One region of the Paenibacillus sp. J22R98 genome, then DNA from elsewhere that is predicted to be linked to it. Evidence: riboswitches for the same ligand, from Rfam matches in the RefSeq annotation. Region 1 holds a riboswitch; each other region holds the start of a gene.
The links. A riboswitch is a leader RNA that binds a small molecule or an ion and turns the genes downstream of it on or off. The one in region 1 is predicted to bind cyclic di-GMP.
Positions count from the first base shown of each region.

Region 2: linked by a shared signal. The riboswitch ahead of AC50Y3_RS27655 (methyl-accepting chemotaxis protein) and the one ahead of AC50Y3_RS08375 (PilZ domain-containing protein) in region 1 are both predicted to bind cyclic di-GMP.
Region 3: linked by a shared signal. The riboswitch ahead of AC50Y3_RS21080 (putative bifunctional diguanylate cyclase/phosphodiesterase) and the one ahead of AC50Y3_RS08375 (PilZ domain-containing protein) in region 1 are both predicted to bind cyclic di-GMP.
Region 4: linked by a shared signal. The riboswitch ahead of AC50Y3_RS20365 (ATP-binding protein) and the one ahead of AC50Y3_RS08375 (PilZ domain-containing protein) in region 1 are both predicted to bind cyclic di-GMP.

Region 1 is NZ_JBXENW010000002.1:651,219-653,422, forward strand. It holds gene AC50Y3_RS08370 (HD-GYP domain-containing protein) at 1-1,021, shown strand, start outside; cyclic di-GMP riboswitch class I at 1,053-1,156, shown strand; gene AC50Y3_RS08375 (PilZ domain-containing protein) at 1,285-1,998, shown strand; gene AC50Y3_RS08380 (O-antigen ligase family protein) at 2,153-2,204, shown strand, end outside.
Region 2 is NZ_JBXENW010000013.1:108,480-110,683, reverse strand. It holds gene fumC (class II fumarate hydratase) at 1-764, shown strand, start outside; cyclic di-GMP riboswitch class I at 873-962, shown strand; gene AC50Y3_RS27655 (methyl-accepting chemotaxis protein) at 1,036-2,204, shown strand, end outside.
Region 3 is NZ_JBXENW010000007.1:387,070-389,273, reverse strand. It holds gene AC50Y3_RS21080 (putative bifunctional diguanylate cyclase/phosphodiesterase) at 1-1,237, opposite strand, end outside; cyclic di-GMP riboswitch class I at 1,362-1,462, opposite strand; gene AC50Y3_RS21075 (GntR family transcriptional regulator) at 1,725-2,204, shown strand, end outside.
Region 4 is NZ_JBXENW010000007.1:210,138-212,341, forward strand. It holds gene AC50Y3_RS20365 (ATP-binding protein) at 1-1,275, opposite strand, end outside; cyclic di-GMP riboswitch class I at 1,361-1,455, opposite strand; gene AC50Y3_RS20370 (Gfo/Idh/MocA family protein) at 1,647-2,204, opposite strand, start outside.

The DNA.
Region 1 (2,204 bases):
GGAGAATGGGAACATATTGCTTGGCGCCGGTGTGGAGTTAAATCAACGATTTATCGACAGATTGGCTGGTTTAGGCATTGACATGCTTTTCATTGATGATCCCCTGACAGAGGGTTTAGAGCCGACTACGGCTATTCAAGACAGCACGCACAAAGCAGCATCGGATACGATTTACAAGACGATGAATACGCTCATGGACCAACAGGTTACGAAAGGGCGAACGATAGCCCCCGAGCTTGGCCGCACCTTCCGTAAAGTATTCGGCGATATTATGCAGGACCTCATTAGACGTGAAGATGTAATGGTTAGCTTAACTAACATTCACGTGGCAGACAGCTACTTGTTCCACCATTCCCTGAATGTCACGATTCTGGCAGGCATCATGGGATTGGCCAGAGGGTATAACCGTACGCAGCTCGAAGAGCTTGGCATGGGTGCGATGTTATTCGATATCGGAATGACACGGCTGCCCAAAGAGATTTTGACCAAGACGACGGCATTAACGCCAAGCGAGCGGATGCTCATGGAGAAACATACCGAGGATGGCTTCAACATCATTCGGGCGCAGCATGATATTAGTTTGCTTTCGGCTCATTGCGCGCTGCAGCATCACGAGCGCTATGATGGTTCGGGTTATCCGCGTAAGCTTAAGCGGGAGGCCATTCATGAATACGCTCAGATCGTAGCGATCGCGGATGTCTATGATGCGCTGACCTCTCCCAGGCCGCATCGGAAACGTTATACACCATCGGAAGCGATTGAGTTTTTGTTTGCTGCAGGAAACACCTATTTTGATCTGGATTTAATCAAGATTTTCTGTAAGCATATTTCCATTTATCCGGTCGCGACAACGGTACTGCTCAGCTCAGGGCAAGTTGCCGTCGTTGCTGTGAACGACCCGCTCGCGGTTCATCGTCCAACGGTTCGGATTATCCGAGAGCCTGACGGAACAGCGCCTGCTGCAGCCTATCAGATCGACCTCAAAGACCAACATAAATTAATGATCGTGAAAGAACTGTAGATAGGTTAGCATTCTGCTGACAACTGCATATCATCGATACTGGCAAACTTATCGAAAGGTAAGGACGCAAAGTTAAAGGGTCTAAATGTCCGCTCATCATTTTAGTAGCGAACGAATGACAGCCTGACTGCCGAAATGAACCCCCGAGTTATCTCGTGGTTAAGGAAGCGGCTCCAGTATTGCATGAGGAAGCGCTTTTTCTGTTTTTTAGCGCCGTACTGTCGTTGCGGGAGCGTTTCTTCATATGTGAAGGAGGAAAGTAAATGTCAGGCATGAATGAACGAATCGGATCAGGCAAACCAACCTTTGCCATGAAAGCACTGCTGCACAGCCGTACGATGGTTGAGAAAGACGGCTATGTTGCCACTGGCGTGCTTGCCCATGCAGAAGGCGAAATGATGGAGATCGAACTGACGGAATTCAAAAACTTCGAGCTCGGTGAACCGGTTAGTTTAACCGTCTATTCACCTGTCGGCATTCACCGGCTGCAATCGACGATTATTGCGAAGGCAGAAGGTTCTATCGCGGTTATTTTCCCGGCTCGCTCGCTTGCGGGACTTGAAGAGAAACGGGAATCGCCGCGTATTGATATTGAGGCGAGAGGAACGATATCGCGTACCTATTCGCAAGAGGTCGAAGGCTCCAAAGGGGATAAAATAACGATTGAAGCTACAGATAGCTTCGATATAGAGCTGCGTAATATAAGCGATACCGGCGTGGGCTTCTCACTAATGAGCCCTCCGACACTAGTAAAAGGCGATACCCTCATCGCGAGTTTATCGCTTGGCTTCAAGCTGGATTGTGAAGTTGAAATTATCCGCAAGGAAGATGGAAGTGAGTGGAAGTTTTATGGAGCTCGCTTTCTCGATTTGGACGAGCAGCAGCAGCGGGCGCTTCGAGCGTATTTACTGCGCATGCAAATAGAGGCCTATTTCAAGCTTAAACAGGAGAAAGCAACAGCTAAGAAGGGCAGATAAACGCGATTTCCGCGTTGCAAATATAAGAAGGCGTTTGAACGGATGATCGTGATCCGGCAGCGTCTTCTTTTTTATAGTCAGCCTATTAATTATGGTACAATTGGAAAAATAACGGAATTCATGCGTTGGGGTTCGAGTAAAAGGGGAAGTGGTTATGCGAAGTGGGTTGACGGGATTAGCCGCGCTGGCCGTGGCTATCGTGCTGG
Region 2 (2,204 bases), on a different contig from region 1:
TGCTGGAGAAAGGGGAACGGAATATTAGAGCAAGCCGCGAAGAACTGCGAGAGCTTGCGATCGGCGGTACAGCCGTGGGCACGGGACTGAATGCCCCGCCGGGCTTTAGCGAGAAGGTATCGGCGGAGATCAGCCGACTCACAGACAAGCAATTCATAAGTGCGCCGAACAAATTTCACGCACTGACGAGCCATGACGAGATCGTCTTCGTGCACGGCGCAATTAAAGCGCTCGCCGCCGATTTAATGAAGATTGCCAACGACGTTCGCTGGCTCGCAAGCGGTCCGCGCTGCGGGATTGGCGAGATTCGGATCCCGGAGAATGAGCCGGGCAGCTCCATCATGCCGGGGAAGGTCAACCCGACGCAGTGTGAGGCGCTGACCATGGTCGTCTGTCAGATCATGGGCAATGACGCGGCGATCGGCTTCGCGGCCAGCCAAGGGAACTTCGAGCTGAATGTGTTCAAGCCTGTCATTATTCACAACTTCCTGCAGTCGACCCGAATTCTCAGCGATGCGATCCGCTCCTTCGATGAGCACTGTGCGGTTGGCATTGAGCCGAATCGGGAAGCAATCGCCCGGCATCTCAACGAGTCGCTGATGCTCGTTACGGCGCTTAATCCTCATATCGGTTATGAGAATGCGGCGGCCATTGCGAAGGCTGCTCATAAGGAAGGCCTGACGCTGCGCGAGGCTGCGATCCGAAGCGGGCTCATTACAGCCGCCAAGTTCGACGAAGTAGTGAGAGCAGAAGAGATGATCTGACAAATTCGACAAAACCTTACAAAATACGCTATGTACAAATAGGGATTTTCTCTCCTATAATTAACCATGTTAACCTAATAATCACTATAGAGATCCAACTACTTATTCATATGACAAAGGCAAACCAATGGAAATGTTGGGACGCAAAGCCTAGGCCTAAAGCATCGATACAGATGCCATGGTGGACAGGTTACCGAGTGAAAAGGAGTCCATCCTTACACGGGTGGACTCTTTTTATATGTATACAAATATTGGGAGGTAGGCTCTTTGTATGCTTAGGGAGAAAAACCGTGTCATGCTTTTCATTTCTACAATCATTGTGCTTTTATCGTTACTAGTACACGCATTCGATTGGCTCGGTTTGTCCATGCAGCATGATCATCACCCAGATAGGAACGGCTCTATGCTTCACTCCTACCTGAATCAAACGTTCTTCGCTTTACCGATTATTTTCTTACTGCTTGCCGGATTATGCATGCGTTTTCAGAAGGAGCAGCAGACCGTACCGCTTCTCATGACGCTGTCGCTCACCTTCAGCAGCATTTCCATCATCGCAGGCGGAAACGGCATGGTGGAATACCACTTCTCCATCTTTATGGTACTCGCCATTATTTTGTACTACGACCTCATCGCAATGCTTCTCGTTAGCACCGTCATCTTCGCACTTCAGCACGTACTCGGCTTCCTGCTTTTCCCTGAACTCGTCTACGGAACCAGCGATTACTCGCTGGCAATGGTCTCCATTCACATCGTATTTGTTATCTTGTTTATCGGCGCCGTTACCTATCAGATCGTGACTCGCAGAGCGTTCATCCATGCACTGGAATCGGCTCAACAACAGAAAATTCAAGCAGCCGTCAAACAAATTATCGAGAATGTGACAGAAACCTCGGACCAGGTGCTCATGAACTCTAAGGAGCTTAGCTGCAACGCGGCCACGCTCAATCTCTTGGCAGGCGATATCGTGCAAACGATGCAGCTGGTGGATGCTACGGCGAATTTGCAGGAGAATGGCGCGCGAACTGGCAAGAAGGTGATCGGAGAGATGCTCCGCGACATTCATACCATCGCCGAAACGTCGGCTACGGTTTCTAATTTCTCGAATGAGGTGGCGACAGAGGCTGATAATGGGAATGAAGCCATTCAGAAGGCCGTCCGGCAGATGACATCGATGAGCAATGCCGTTCAAGAGTCCGCAACCAAAGTAAAGCTGCTCGGTCAGCGTTCGCAGGAAATAGATGATATTACAAGTTTAATTACAGACATCGCTTCCCAAACCAGTCTGCTGGCGCTGAATGCGGCAATCGAAGCGGCGAGGGCAGGCGAGCATGGCCGCGGGTTTACTGTCGTATCGAATGAGGTACGCAAGCTGTCTGAGCAAACGACGGCATCGGCCATGCGAATTGCGGAACTCGTCCAAGATATTCAAGCCAATAACCG
Region 3 (2,204 bases), on a different contig from region 1:
AGAGCCGCTCCAGCAGTGGCTCAACCAGCGTTCCCACTGCCCCAGCGTCGATATTCGGCAGCAGGATGACGAACTCGTCGCCGGCAAGTCTGGCCGCAAACACGGATTCCTGAAGCGTAGTCCGAAGCCGATTGGCGAAGCTCTTGAGCAGTCGATCCCCCAGGGGATGGCCGAATGTATCGTTAATGGATTTGAACCGGTCCATGTCCAGGAACAAGATTGCGAAGCTGCTTGGATGGTTAGCGGCATTCCGAAGCTGTGCTTCCATCTTCATAATTAATTGATAGCGATTCGGCAAGTCGGTTAATTGATCGTGGTACGCCATATAGTTAATGGTTTCGCGTGCGATCTTCGTTTCCGATATATTACGGAAGTTCGAGAGGATGGCTGGGCGATTATTGAATAAGGTCGAGATGGAATTGGTTTCCACCTCGATCACTTCTCCATTCAGCTTGTAAATGCGGAGCTCCGTGTAATCCAAGATGGTTTTGCCTTCTATGAGGTCAGCCGCTTTCGCGCGGATCAGCTCGTGATACTCCGGCAAAGCCAGGTCAAATACATCAACGCCGATTAATTCATCCAGGTGTTTCGCGCCGAGCATCGTGAGTCCTGATCTATTCATATGAACAATCTTATTGTCGATTTGCACGATATTGGCTTCGGGAGACAGCTCGAATATTTGCCGGTACCGTTTCTCATTATCCAGTGCTTTCTTCTCGCTGCGCTGGGCATTCGAAATGATTTTGCCTCCAATGATACATACGCTGACACAGGTGATACAACACATGGTGAACAACGTGAACTGTACAATTCGGTAGAGCAGATCCGTTTCGAGCAGGTAAGGATTGAACAATTGATGGATGATGAGTACAAGGGTGCCATATCCACTTGCGAGCAGCGTCACGTAGCGGTCCAGATAGATGAGGGAGAGTAGCGCGAAGAGGAAGACCACGTTTCCGGAATTTGGCGTCGGTATAAACCACATGACAATGAAGCAAAGCAGGAACGAATAGGCTGAAATAATCAATTTCCCTTTAAGCGTTTTATAGGTTTGTCGGTAAACGAAATAGAGCACAAGGCCAAGCGGGATCACGGACGAGACGAATCGAATAAAGACCTGAAAGGTAATCAGCTCAAGCGAGAGAACGGTTACATAAATAGGGAGCGAGGTAAGGATCAGAAACATCAAGGTAAAGGTCAGAAGCTTCGAACTGAACTGCTCGTATGGGGTTGCCAAGCCGATCATATCCTTTCTACGTAGATATGGGTATGCAAAAAAGCCTCAGGCCCTCGGTGTGAGATGGCGGCAATAGACCGATACGCATCTTCACGCTTGGAGGAACCAAGGCCAGCAGATTAACTTCGGCAGTCTGGCAGTCGTATCTGATCTCTAATTAGGAGAAAAGACTTAGACCCAATGACTTTGCGTCCCCTGATTTCGAAGGGTTTGCCTATGAGAATAGATTCAATTTGGCGAAAAATGTAGGAATATAGTTCTATTTCTATTTTCCATAATATCTAAGTGTCGTGAATGAGTCTCTGGAACCTATTTAACAGGATGGAGTTGGTATTTATAGGCGTGCATGACGACTGTCATTGCTGAAAATAAGGACTAAAGATATATATTGATAGGGCTATATACATAGCCATAATCAAATACACACTCTCGATTGACACAGATGATACACATATCATATAGTCAAGCTAATCTAGTAGAGATGAAGGTGAATAGGCTGTCTACGTACCCGTATCACCGAATTAAGGAAGATATTCGAAAGCGCATACATATAGGGGAGTGGCAAGGCGCTTCACGCCTGCCATCGAGCCGCACTTTGGCGGAGTCCTATCAATCCAGCGTAAATACGATAGAGAAGGCGATTAAGGAACTGTGCGGGGAAGGTCTGCTCACGCGGGATAACCGCCGGGGTACTTATCTCGCAGATGGCGGGCTGAGTTCCGTATCCCAGAGGAATAGCCTCGGTGGAAACATAAGCGGAGGCGGGAGCGGACTAATCGCCGCTTCGGTTATCGGCATCGATAATCCGCTCTGGGGAGCCGCCCTGCGTGGGATCGAGGACGTGCTGCAGCCGAAGGGCTTTCAACTGATGAGCAGCAGCGATAACCGAAGCCTCGATAAGCTGGAGGCGTTCGTGACGAGCGCGATTGCAAGACAAGTGGATGGAATCATTCTTAGTCCGATCCAC
Region 4 (2,204 bases), on a different contig from region 1:
GATGCCTTCCATTCGAACGACTTCAGAACTAATAATGGCAACATACTCCATTTTGTTCATGCCGTTTTGAAATAGCTTCATAAATCCTTTAATCGCCGTGAGCGGATTTCGAATCTCATGTGCAATCCCAGCTGCAAGCTGGCCTGCCATCGAAAGCTTCTCCGATTCCACGATAAACGACTCTTGCGCCTTGCGCTGCGTCAGATCGGTAAAGTTAATGACGACACCGGCTTGCTCGCCTTTACCCTGCATCGGCGTGATATGATATTCCACCGGAAATGTCGACCCATTCTTGCGTCGGAACAAATCATCCGCTATATATTCAGCACTGCCTGTGCGTGTAACCCTCTCGATGGGATCCCATTCCTCGCCCTCTGTCTGTAAGGCCCGCAGTCCAATCTTTCGCCCAAGTACATCAGAAGCCTCGAACCCGGTTAAATGGACAGCTGCTTGATTCCAAAAGATGACTTTGCCCCGCTCGTCCACCCGGTAGATGCCCTCTGCCACGGAATCCAAGATGTGCGAATACGCTTCATTCATCCGTTTCAGACGCTCTTCGCTCTGCTTCAAACGGCTGTCGATCATCATGATGACGATCGAATACATGCAGATTACGGATACGATCAAACTAATGCTAATGGCAAGAAAGAATTGATTTTGCGATAATGCCACCGATTCGCCCGCACGCAGTGAAGTGATGCCATGCATCATTGGCATATTGCTATAATGAAGAAATTCAACAGCTGCGGAAAGGAGTAAAGCGTGGACTAACTGCCGCTTACGGCTTAGTTTGTGGAAGCGATGCTGACTTGTGAATACGAAACCCAGCACAACGGACAGAACGATGATGGATAGGAAACCTGTAGTTGATTCGTAGTGGAGCGTCGCATGGGCTTTGATTGCTTTCATTCCAATATAGTGCATCGCTACGATGCCGCCCGTCTGAACCAAGCTGCCTAGAACGAGCAGGCTCGTCCGTTGTCGCTGCGCAGCACGCTCAAACAAGATTAGCGCCAGCGCTGACAAGGTGATTAGCACACCCATGGAGAGAAACACATAACCGAAATGGTACATCACTTTAACCGGGAATGGATAGGCCAGCAGTGCCACAAAGTGCATGGACCACACCCCGATACCAAATACAAAGGCCGCACTCATAAGCCAGAAGAAAGTTGTGTACCCGGCTGCATGAATACGCCGATAGAGATGAAAGAGGATTAAAGAAGAGCTGAATACGAGTACAAATGAAATGGCGACGAGTGCGATGGATGCCATGCCAACCTTCCTCCGGTTCATTGACTTAGCATGCTGTTTGCAAATTGGCAATAAAAAACCACCCGAATAGGATGGATGACATCTACTCGGCAACCTTGTCTACCTTAGCATCACAAGGAGTGATCCCTTAGGCCATGGCTTTGCGTCCCATAGTTTCCAAATGGTTTGCCTTTAACTTAGGTATTTAGTTGTAAAATTCTTCTAATGACTGGATTTAATTCTCATTATATGTTTTTTTGCGGAACTGTACAGAGCGAAATACGTAGAAGATTAGCTGATTTTGTCGAATCGGCAAAATATATGTAACATCATTAATTATATAAAAAAAGCCGAGGATGACAACGCCATCCCCGGCTTCCTTGTTTGTAATTCTACTCGAAGTATACGGCCTTGCCCGTGCGGGAAGACTCGTAGATCGCTTCAAGAATTTCGGAAACCACAAGCGCTTGCTCTGGTTTAACGAAAGTTTCTTTGTCGTTTTTAACGGCATCGATCCACATGCTTGCTTCAAGAACTTCTGCAGTTTCGCTCGCGCCTTCATAGAAAGCAACGCCGCCGCTGTTAAGTTCTACTTTGTTTACATAAAGGCGGCTGTTGTGCTCGCCATTGAAACGAAGACCGTCTTTCATGTCAGCGCCTGCTTTAGTACCGCTGAGGGAAACTTTAGCCTCATCGACTTCAAGCGAGTTAAGCGCCCAGCTGGACTCAAGGATAACAGTTGCACCGTTCTCCATTGTGATCATAGCGAAAGCGGAATCTTCAACTGTGAATTGTTTTGGATCCCATGGGCCCCAAGCATTCGCAGCGTTTTCGTTTTGGGACAACTTGTGGTAAGCGCGGCCAAGAACGACTTTCGGCTTGTAGTTGTCCATCATCCATAATACAAGGTCAAGCGCGTGAGTACCGATATCGATAAGCGGTCCGCCGCC